2 regions of the Gordonia sp. NPDC003422 genome follow, and region 1 is predicted to be linked to the other one. Evidence: riboswitches for the same ligand, from Rfam matches in the RefSeq annotation. Region 1 holds a riboswitch; the other holds the start of a gene.
The links. Region 1 has a riboswitch for cobalamin ahead of metE (5-methyltetrahydropteroyltriglutamate--homocysteine S-methyltransferase). Riboswitches for the same ligand answer to the same signal wherever they lie in the genome.

Region 1 (4,414 bases):
ACCTGGAGGAAACCGAACACGAGAACGTGGTGAACCTCGCGTCGGCCTACCGCGAGCACTTCGGGTTCCCGCTGGTGATCTGTGCCCGCGAGACCGAACGCTACGACCGCGTGCTGCGCAACGGCTGGGCACGCATGGACAACTCCGAGACGTCGGAGAAGTCCTTTGCGCTCATCGAGATCGCGAAGATCGCCAACTACCGCTTCGATGATCTCGTCGCCGACGCCAATCCGATCACCTCGGCCCGATTCAGCCGCCAGCCCGAACTCTCTTAGGGTAGGGGTATGCGACGGGTGGATTGGCGTGGGCTCGAGAGTTTCAACGAGCTCAGCGAACGGCAGGCGATCAGCACGCTCTACGAGTGCTGCAGCTCGTCGATCTGGGCCCTTCGGGTTGCCCGGGCACGTCCGTTCGCCGACGAGGAAGCACTGCTCGAGTACGCGGATCTGATTCTCGCCGAGCTGACCGACGCCGACCTCGACGAGGCGTTGTCGGGCCATCCCCGCATCGGGGACCGGCCCGACAACCCGTCGTCGCAGCGTGAACAAAGCGGGGTATCGGGCGCCGACCCGGCCGTGCTGACCGAGCTGAAGGATCTGAACAAGGCCTACGACGACAAGTTCGGCCACGTCTACCTGGTGTTCGCCAACGGACGCCCGGCCGACGAACTACTCGCGATCCTCAAGGAACGCATCCGCAACGACGCCGACACCGAACGACGCGTGCTGCGCATGGAGCTCGCGAAGATCAACCGCAGCAGGCTGATTCGGATGCTGGCACCGGCCGGACAATTCGCCGACGAGAAGGCGGGCTGATGACCGGGTTGTCCACGCACGTCCTCGACGCGGTGTCCGGCTCTCCGGCGGTCGGGGTGGCGGTCGCCCTGCAGGACGCGAGCGGTACCGAGTTGGCCTCGGGCAGTACGGATTCCGACGGACGTATCGGTCAGGTCAACACCGATCCGCTGGTGCCGGGGATCTACCACCTCGTCTTCGACACCGGAGAATGGTTCGCCGACAACGACATCAACGGCTTCTATCCGGAGATCGACATCTGCTTCGAAGTAGACGATCCCGACCGGCACTACCATGTGCCGGTTCTACTCAGCCCGTACTCGTACTCGACGTATCGGGGTAGTTGATCTCCCGCTCGACCTTGAGGTGCCCCACTTCCGCTCCCTGAGGTGCCACACTCCCGCTCCACCTTGAGGTGCCCCAACTTCCGCTCCCTGAGGTGCGAGGAGCGCAAGCCGCCGGGCTGAGGAGCCCCATTGCGAGGTACGAGCATGGAGCGTCTCGAAGTCGACGAGCCTCGAAGGGCCTGGTGAGATGACGTCGCCAGGCCTTCGAGGCTCCTCGCAAGGGCTCGTCGCACCTAGCTCAGGCAGCGGAGGAGGGTTCGCACCTGGCCTGCGGTAGGGGATAGAGACGCCACAACAACAGCGACGCCGCCCGGAAAATCCGGACGGCGTCGCTGTTAAGTCGGTGTCAGAGCTTGGTGACCGAGGTCGCCTGGGGACCCTTGGGACCCTGCTCCACCTCGAACTCGACGCGCTCTGCCTCGTCAAGGCTGCGGTATCCGCCGCCCTGGATGGCCGAGTAGTGAACGAAAACGTCACCATCGGTGCTGTTGTCCGGAGCGATGAAGCCGAAGCCCTTTTCGCTGTTGAACCACTTGACGGTTCCTTGAGCCATGATGCTGTGTACTTCTCTCTTTATGCAGACGCACCTCAACTGAGGCGCGCCGATCTATCCTGCCACACGATGGGCGTCCCCGCTTAATCGGCGTCCACACTCCCCTTTGGCCAGGACTGAGCTGGACGGTAACCTGGCACACGCAACTGGTTCGCCGACCGGGTTGACTATGGAGCCCCTGCTCCCGCGTTCGGCGTCGAACCTGTCCCACACGGGACGGGTGAGAGGGAATCCGGTGAGAATCCGGAACTGTCCCGCAGCGGTATGTCGGAACGACCGCCGTCACAAGCACTGGACCACGGGTCTGGGAAGCGACGGCCAGTAGGACCGCGCAGCAGAGACCTTCTGCCGCGCCCGCCGACGAGTCCGAAGACCTGCCAGCGGTACCGGACGCGCCGCGTCCGGTGGCTCACCGCCTCGTGGAATGGGCGCTGGTCGAAGAAGACGAATCGTGCTGTGGCAGTGCCGTGCGCGATGGGGCTTGTCGACCCTCCCTGCCGGCGGTGGACCATCCACATCGTTTGCAGGAGAAGCATTTCCATGTCAACCTCTGGGAAATCACCGGCTCGCCGGTTCACCACAACTGTCCTGGGTACACCCCGGATCGGGCCCCGTCGGGAGCTCAAGCGCGCTGTCGAGGGCTACTGGGCCGGACGCGTCTCGGCCACCGACCTCGACAAGGTCGCCGCCGATCTTCGTCGTCAGACCTGGCAGGAACTCGCCGACGCCGGGCTGGACTCGATCCCGGTCAACTCGTTCTCGTACTACGACCAGATGCTCGACACCGCCGCCATGCTCGACGCACTGCCGCCGCGCGTGGCCGGCATCGACGATCCGCTCGACCGCTACTTCGCCGCCGCACGCGGCAACGCCGACGTCACTCCGCTGGAGATGACCAAGTGGTTCGACACCAACTACCACTACCTGGTGCCGGAGATCTCCGACTCGACGACGTTCCGGTTGCGCCCCGAGAAGGTTCTCGCCGAGATCGCGCAGGCCCACGGCCTGGGCGTCGCTGCCCGGCCGGTGATCATCGGACCGGTCACGTTCCTTGCGCTGGCCAAGGCGGTCGACGGCGCCGCTCACCCGATCACACGCATCGACGACGTGCTGCCCGCCTACTTCGAGCTCCTCGACCATTTGCTCGACGCCGGCGTCGAATGGGTGCAGTTCGACGAGCCCGCGCTGGTCACCGACGCCGTCGAGGGCCTGCCGCAACTCGCCGGTGCTGTATACCAACGCCTCGCCGGGGTCTCGCGCCGGCCGGCGATCCTCGTCGCCACCTACTTCGGCGACCCGGGCAGCGCGCTCGGCGAACTCGCCCGCACCGGTGTCGAGGGCATCGCCGTCGATCTCGTGGAGGGCAGCGTCGACTCCGTCGCCGCCGTCCCCGAGCTCGCCGACAAGCTGGTCGTCGCAGGTGTCGTCAACGGGCGCAACATCTGGCGCACCGACCTGGACAAGGCCCTGGGAACCCTCGGTTCCATCCTCGGGTCGGTCGGCAACCTTGCGGTCTCCACGTCGTGCTCCACGCTGCACGTGCCCTACACCCTCGACGCCGAGGACACGCTCGACGACAACCTCCGCGGTTGGCTGGCCTTCGCGTCGGAGAAGTATCGCGAGGTCGCGGCGCTGGCTCACGCCCTGCGCGACGGTCGCGACAGCGAGGCAGCAGCGTTCGACGAGAGCCGGCGCGCGCTGGCCACCCGTGAGACCGATGACCGGCTGCACGACCCGGCGGTCCGCGCCCGGCTGGAGGCCGTGACGTCGGCCGACATCACCCGCGGTGAGGCCGCCGCCCGGCTGGAGCAGCAGTACGAGCAGCTGGGTCTGCCTCCGCTGCCCACCACCACGATCGGCTCCTACCCGCAGACCTCGGCCATCCGACTGGCTCGGGCCGCGCTGCGCAAGGGCGAGATCGATGAGGCGGAGTACGAACGCCGCATGCAGGCCGAGGTGGCCGATGTGGTTGCACTGCAGGAGAAGATTGGTCTCGACGTGCTGGTGCACGGCGAACCCGAGCGCAACGACATGGTGCAGTACTTCGCCGAGCAGCTCGACGGATTCTTCGCCACCCAGAACGGCTGGGTGCAGTCGTACGGCACCCGCTGCGTGCGTCCGCCGATCCTGTACGGCGATGTCCGCCGTCCGACGCCGATGACCGTCGACTGGATCACCTACGCGCAGTCGCTGACCGCCAAGCCGGTCAAGGGCATGCTCACCGGGCCGGTCACCATCCTGGCGTGGTCGTTCGTCCGCGACGATCAGCCGCTATCGGAGTCGGCGAATCAGATCGCGTTCGCGATTCGCGACGAGACCGTCGACCTCGAGAAGGCAGGCGTCGGCATCATCCAGGTCGACGAGCCCGCGCTGCGCGAGCTGCTGCCGCTGCGTGACGCCGACAAGCCCGCCTACCTGGACTGGGCCGTCACCGCGTTCCGACTGTCCACGTCGGGTGTCGCTGACACCACCCAGGTGCACACCCACCTGTGCTACTCGGAGTTCGGCGAGGTCATCGGGGCGATCGCGGCCCTCGACGCCGACGTCACCTCGATCGAGGCGGCCCGCTCGCACATGGAGGTGCTCGACGACCTCAACAAGGTCGGCTTCTCCAATGCGGTCGGACCGGGTGTCTATGACATCCACTCGCCGCGCGTGCCCGCCACCGGCGAGATCGAGGAGTCGCTGGCGGCCGCGTTGAAGGCGGTCGACGCTCGCCG
Region 2 (4,414 bases), on a different contig from region 1:
CTCGGCGTCGCCCTGCGGGGGCTCGCCGAGCACGTGCAGGCCGTCACGGATCTGGACGTCCTTGATCTCGCACAGCCATCCGTCGACGTGCAGGAGCATGTCGTCGAAGACCTCTTCGTCGGGCCGTTCACTGAGCCCGAGATCGTGATCCATCTTGGCGGCGGTGAGCAGGGTCCAGATCTGCTGGCGGATCGCGGGCAGCTTCGCCGGGTCGAGGGTGGAGATGTTGGCGTGCTCGTCGAGAAGCTGTTCGAGACGGGCGATGTCGCCATAGGACTCGGCGCGTGCCATCGGTGGGATCAGATGATCGACGAGGACGGCGTGGGCGCGCCGCTTGGCCTGGGTGCCCTCGCCCGGGTCGTTCACGAGGAACGGGTAGACGAGCGGCAGATCGCCCAGCGCCGCATCGGTGCCGCATCCGGCCGACATGCCCAGCGTCTTGCCGGGCAACCACTCAAGGTTGCCGTGCTTGCCGACGTGCACGATCGCGTCGGCCGCAAAACCCGCACCCTCGGACTGCGATGCCAGCCAGCGGTAGCTCGCCAGGTAGTGATGCGACGGCGGCAGGTCGGGGTCGTGGTAGATGGCGACCGGGTTCTCGCCGAAGCCGCGCGGCGGCTGAACCATGATCGCGATGTTCCCGAACGTCAGTGCCGCGATCACGATGTCGCCGTCGGCGTTGTGGGAGCGGTCGACGAAGAGGTCGCCGGGAGCTGGCCCCCAATGCTGCTCCATCCCGGCACGCAGTTCTTCTGGCAGGGTGCGATACCAGTCGTGGTAGTCGGCTGCCGACATACGAATCGGGTTGGCGGACAACGCTTCTTCGGTCAGCCAGTCCGGGTCCTGACCGCCCGCCGCGATGATCGCGTGGATCAGGGCGTCCGAATCGTCTTCGGCGAGACCGGGAATCGACGACTCCCCGCGCTCCGGCCCGATGTCGTACCCGGCGTCGCGCAGGGCGGTCAGCAAACGCAGGAGGCTTCGGGGGGTGTCGAGGCCGACGGCGTTGCCGATGCGGGCGTGCTTGGTCGGGTAGGCCGACAACATGATCGCGATGCGACGCTGCGCGGGCACGATGGACCGCAGGCGGGCGTGCGCAACGGCGATACCTGCCACGCGGGCGCAGCGTTCGAGGTCGGGCTGATACCAGGGCAGCCCGTTCTCGTCGAACTCCTTGAAGGAGAACGGCACCGTGATGATGCGGCCGTCGAACTCGGGAACCGCGACCTGGGTGGCCACGTCTAGGGGCGAGAGGCCGTCGTCGTTGTCTGCCCAGTCCGCGCGCGAACCCGTCAGACACAGCCCCTGCAGGATCGGGATGTCCAGCGCGGCAAGACGTTCGATGTTCCAGGCCTCGTCATCACCGCCGGCCGACGCAGTGGCCGGGGTGGCACCGCCTGCCGCGAGGACCGTCACCACGAGCGCGTCGGCGGTACCGAGCAGATCGATGAGATCGTCGGGCGCGGTACGCAGCGACGCGCAGAAGACGGGCAGGGCGTGTGCTCCGCGTTCCTCGATGGCGCCACACAGCGCATCGATGTAGCGGGTGTTGCCCGCGAGGTGTTGCGCGCGGTAATAGAGCACTGCGATCCGCGGGGCGTTCTCGGGCAGATCGGACCGGGCCGAGCGGTCGAGCACCCCCCACGCGGGCGTCTGCTGCGGCGGCTCGAACCCCAGCCCGGTCAGCAGCACGGTATCGGACAGGAAGTTGTGCAGACCCACCATGTTCTCCACCCCGCCGAAGGCGAGATAGTTGTGGGCTTCGGCGACCACACCCGACGGGACCGTCGACTGCGCCATCAGATCAGGGTCCGGTTGTTGCTCTCCCGAACACACCACGAGGGGTTTGCCGGTCGCGGCCACCGCGGCGAGGCCGTCCTCCCAGGCTCGTGTCCCGCCCAGGATGCGCACGACCAGAAGATCGGCGTCTGCGGCCAGGTCCGGGATGTCGTCGGCGAGGATGCGCGACGGATTCGCGCCGGCGATGTCGACCCCGTCCCGTTCGGCAGCCGCGGCGGCGGTGAGCAGATCGGTGTCCGAGGTCGAGAGCAGCAGGATCATCAGATCTCCTCGCCGGGATGTCGCGCCCGGAGCGTGTCGTAACGGTTGTGTCGTGATGCGGTGACCGGGGGCGCAGGTCTGACTTCGGTGCCGCGGAGTCGCTCTCACGACGCAGGGCTACCCGTCACAGTGGCGCGACCGTGCCGGACTCACACCGGCTTCTGTGCTCTCGGTGCATCGAGACTACCGAACCCGCAATCGCGAGCCGACCGGTGTAGAGCAGGGCATGCTGCGCGCGGTCGTACGCTGGACTGGTGAGCCAGCCTGCCGGACGATCCGCCGCCGACCGCTGCCCCGGGGTGTTCAGCACGCACCCGGCCGCCGACGGTCACCTCGCGCGCATCCGGCTCCCCGGCGGAGAGATCACCGGCCCCCAACTCGAGACCCTGGCCCGCGTCGCAACCGAGTGGGGCGACGGCCATCTCGAGCTCACGGCGCGAGCCAATCTGCAGTTGCGCGGCATCACCGATGTCGAGGCCGTCGCCGCCGCTGTCACCGGCGCAGGGCTGGTCCCGAGTGCGTCGCACGAGAAGATCCGGAACATCGAGGCAAGCCCGCTGTCGGGCCGCATCGGCGGTGTCGTAGACGTACGACCGATGATCCGGCTTCTCGACGAGCGGCTGCGAGCCGACGATCGATTCGCGGCGCTGTCCGGGCGATTCCTCTTCGGTCTGGACGACGGTCGCGGCGACATCACCCGACGCTCACCCGATGTCCACGCGGTGGCTCGCGCGAGCACCGACCATCGATCAGCCCGGCCCGGCCCGCTCGCCGACATAGTCGTCGGCGGTGCGACGCTCGGGTCGGCCACCGGGGCGGAATCGATCGTCGACGCGCTCCTCGTGGTCGCCGACGCGATGCTCGAGGTGGCGCCGACCGCGTGGCGGTTCGCCGACCTAGACGCCGCAGATCAGGCCCGCGTCGTCGAACGCGCTGGTAAAGGCCTAGATCCGGTCGGTGATGGCTACCCTCGGCCGGAAACCGAGACCGAACCGATCGTCGGGTGGTTCGAGCAGGACAACGGGATGGTGCTGCTCGGGTCGGTTGTCGAACTCGGCAGGCTGCCGGCCCGATTGGCCGAATTCCTGGCCGCCATCGGCGCTCCGATCATCTTCACGCCCGATCGCGAGATCCTGGTCTGCGACCTCACCGAGGGCGTCGCGGAGACCGTGGTGCGGGTGCTCGCACCGATGGGGCTGACCTTCGACGCGTCGTCGCCGTGGGCAGCGGTCAGCTGCTGTGCGGGAGCACCCGGCTGCAGCAATGGGCTGGCCCCGGTACGCGAGGATCTGCTCGCCCGTGTGGCGTCCGGGCAGGAGGTCACCGAGCGAGAACACTGGGTCGGGTGTGGCCGCGGGTGCGGTTCCCCGGTCACGCCACACCTGCGCGTCGAGGCCGGTCCGGACGGATATCGCACGACCGAACGCGGGCAGTAGCCGTCGAGCCCGGTGCGGGCGGCTCGATACACTGAGCCCACCATGACCGACTACCTGCGTGACGGCGCCGCGATCTATCGACAGTCATTCGCCACCATCCGCGCCGAATCCGACCTCACCGCATTTGCCCCCGACGTCGCCACGGTGGTGGTTCGGATGATCCACGCCTGCGGACAGACCGACCTGCCGGCTGACGTCGTGGCCACCGACGGGGTGGTCGAGGCGGCGCGGGCCGCGCTGGGTTCCGGCGCACCGATCCTCTGCGACGCCTCGATGGTAGCCGCCGGGGTCACCCGCAAGCGCCTGCCCGCCGACAACGACGTGCTGTGTTACCTGGGCGAACCCGGGCTGCCGGAACTCGCCGAACGAATGGGCACAACGAGAACTGCTGCGGCGCTGCAGTTCTGGCTTACACGCCTGGAAGGATCGGTGGTGGCGATCGGCAACGCGCCGACTGCTCTGTTCGCGCTTCTCGATCTGATCGACGACGGCGCACCTCGGCCCGCGGCCATCGTCGGCGCCCCGGTCGGCTTCGTCGGCGCCGCCGAATCGTGTGCGGCCCTAGCGGAACGGACCGATCTGGAATTCATCACGGTCACCGGTCGCCGGGGTGGGTCGGCGATCACGGCCGCCGCCCTCAACGCCCTCGCGTCGGCCCAGGAGTGAGCGTGACCGGCAAACTGTGGGGCGTCGGACTCGGCCCCGGCGACAGCGAACTCGTGACGGTGAAGGCTGCGCGGGTGATCGGCGCGGCCGATGTCATCGCGTATCACTGTGCGCGACATGGCAACAGCATCGCTCGGACGGTGGCGGAACCGTACTTCAGCGATGGTCAGATCGAAGAACGGCTGATGTATCCGGTGACCACCGAGACCACCGACCATCCGGGCGGCTATCAGGGAGCTCTTGACGACTTC

Region 2: another riboswitch for cobalamin. It lies ahead of cobN (cobaltochelatase subunit CobN); the one in region 1 lies ahead of metE (5-methyltetrahydropteroyltriglutamate--homocysteine S-methyltransferase).

Annotation. Positions count from the first base shown of each region.
Region 1 is NZ_JBSFQL010000002.1:124,005-128,418, forward strand. Features, by position in the region: gene ACWDTF_RS02310 (solute carrier family 23 protein) at 1-275, shown strand, start outside; gene uraD (2-oxo-4-hydroxy-4-carboxy-5-ureidoimidazoline decarboxylase) at 285-815, shown strand; gene uraH (hydroxyisourate hydrolase) at 815-1,141, shown strand; gene ACWDTF_RS02325 (cold-shock protein) at 1,488-1,694, opposite strand; cobalamin riboswitch at 1,897-2,070, shown strand; gene metE (5-methyltetrahydropteroyltriglutamate--homocysteine S-methyltransferase) at 2,235-4,414, shown strand, end outside.
Region 2 is NZ_JBSFQL010000012.1:71,220-75,633, forward strand. Features, by position in the region: gene cobN (cobaltochelatase subunit CobN) at 1-2,061, opposite strand, end outside; cobalamin riboswitch at 2,114-2,272, opposite strand; gene ACWDTF_RS12220 (precorrin-3B synthase) at 2,316-3,497, shown strand; gene ACWDTF_RS12225 (precorrin-8X methylmutase) at 3,540-4,163, shown strand; gene ACWDTF_RS12230 (precorrin-2 C(20)-methyltransferase) at 4,166-4,414, shown strand, end outside.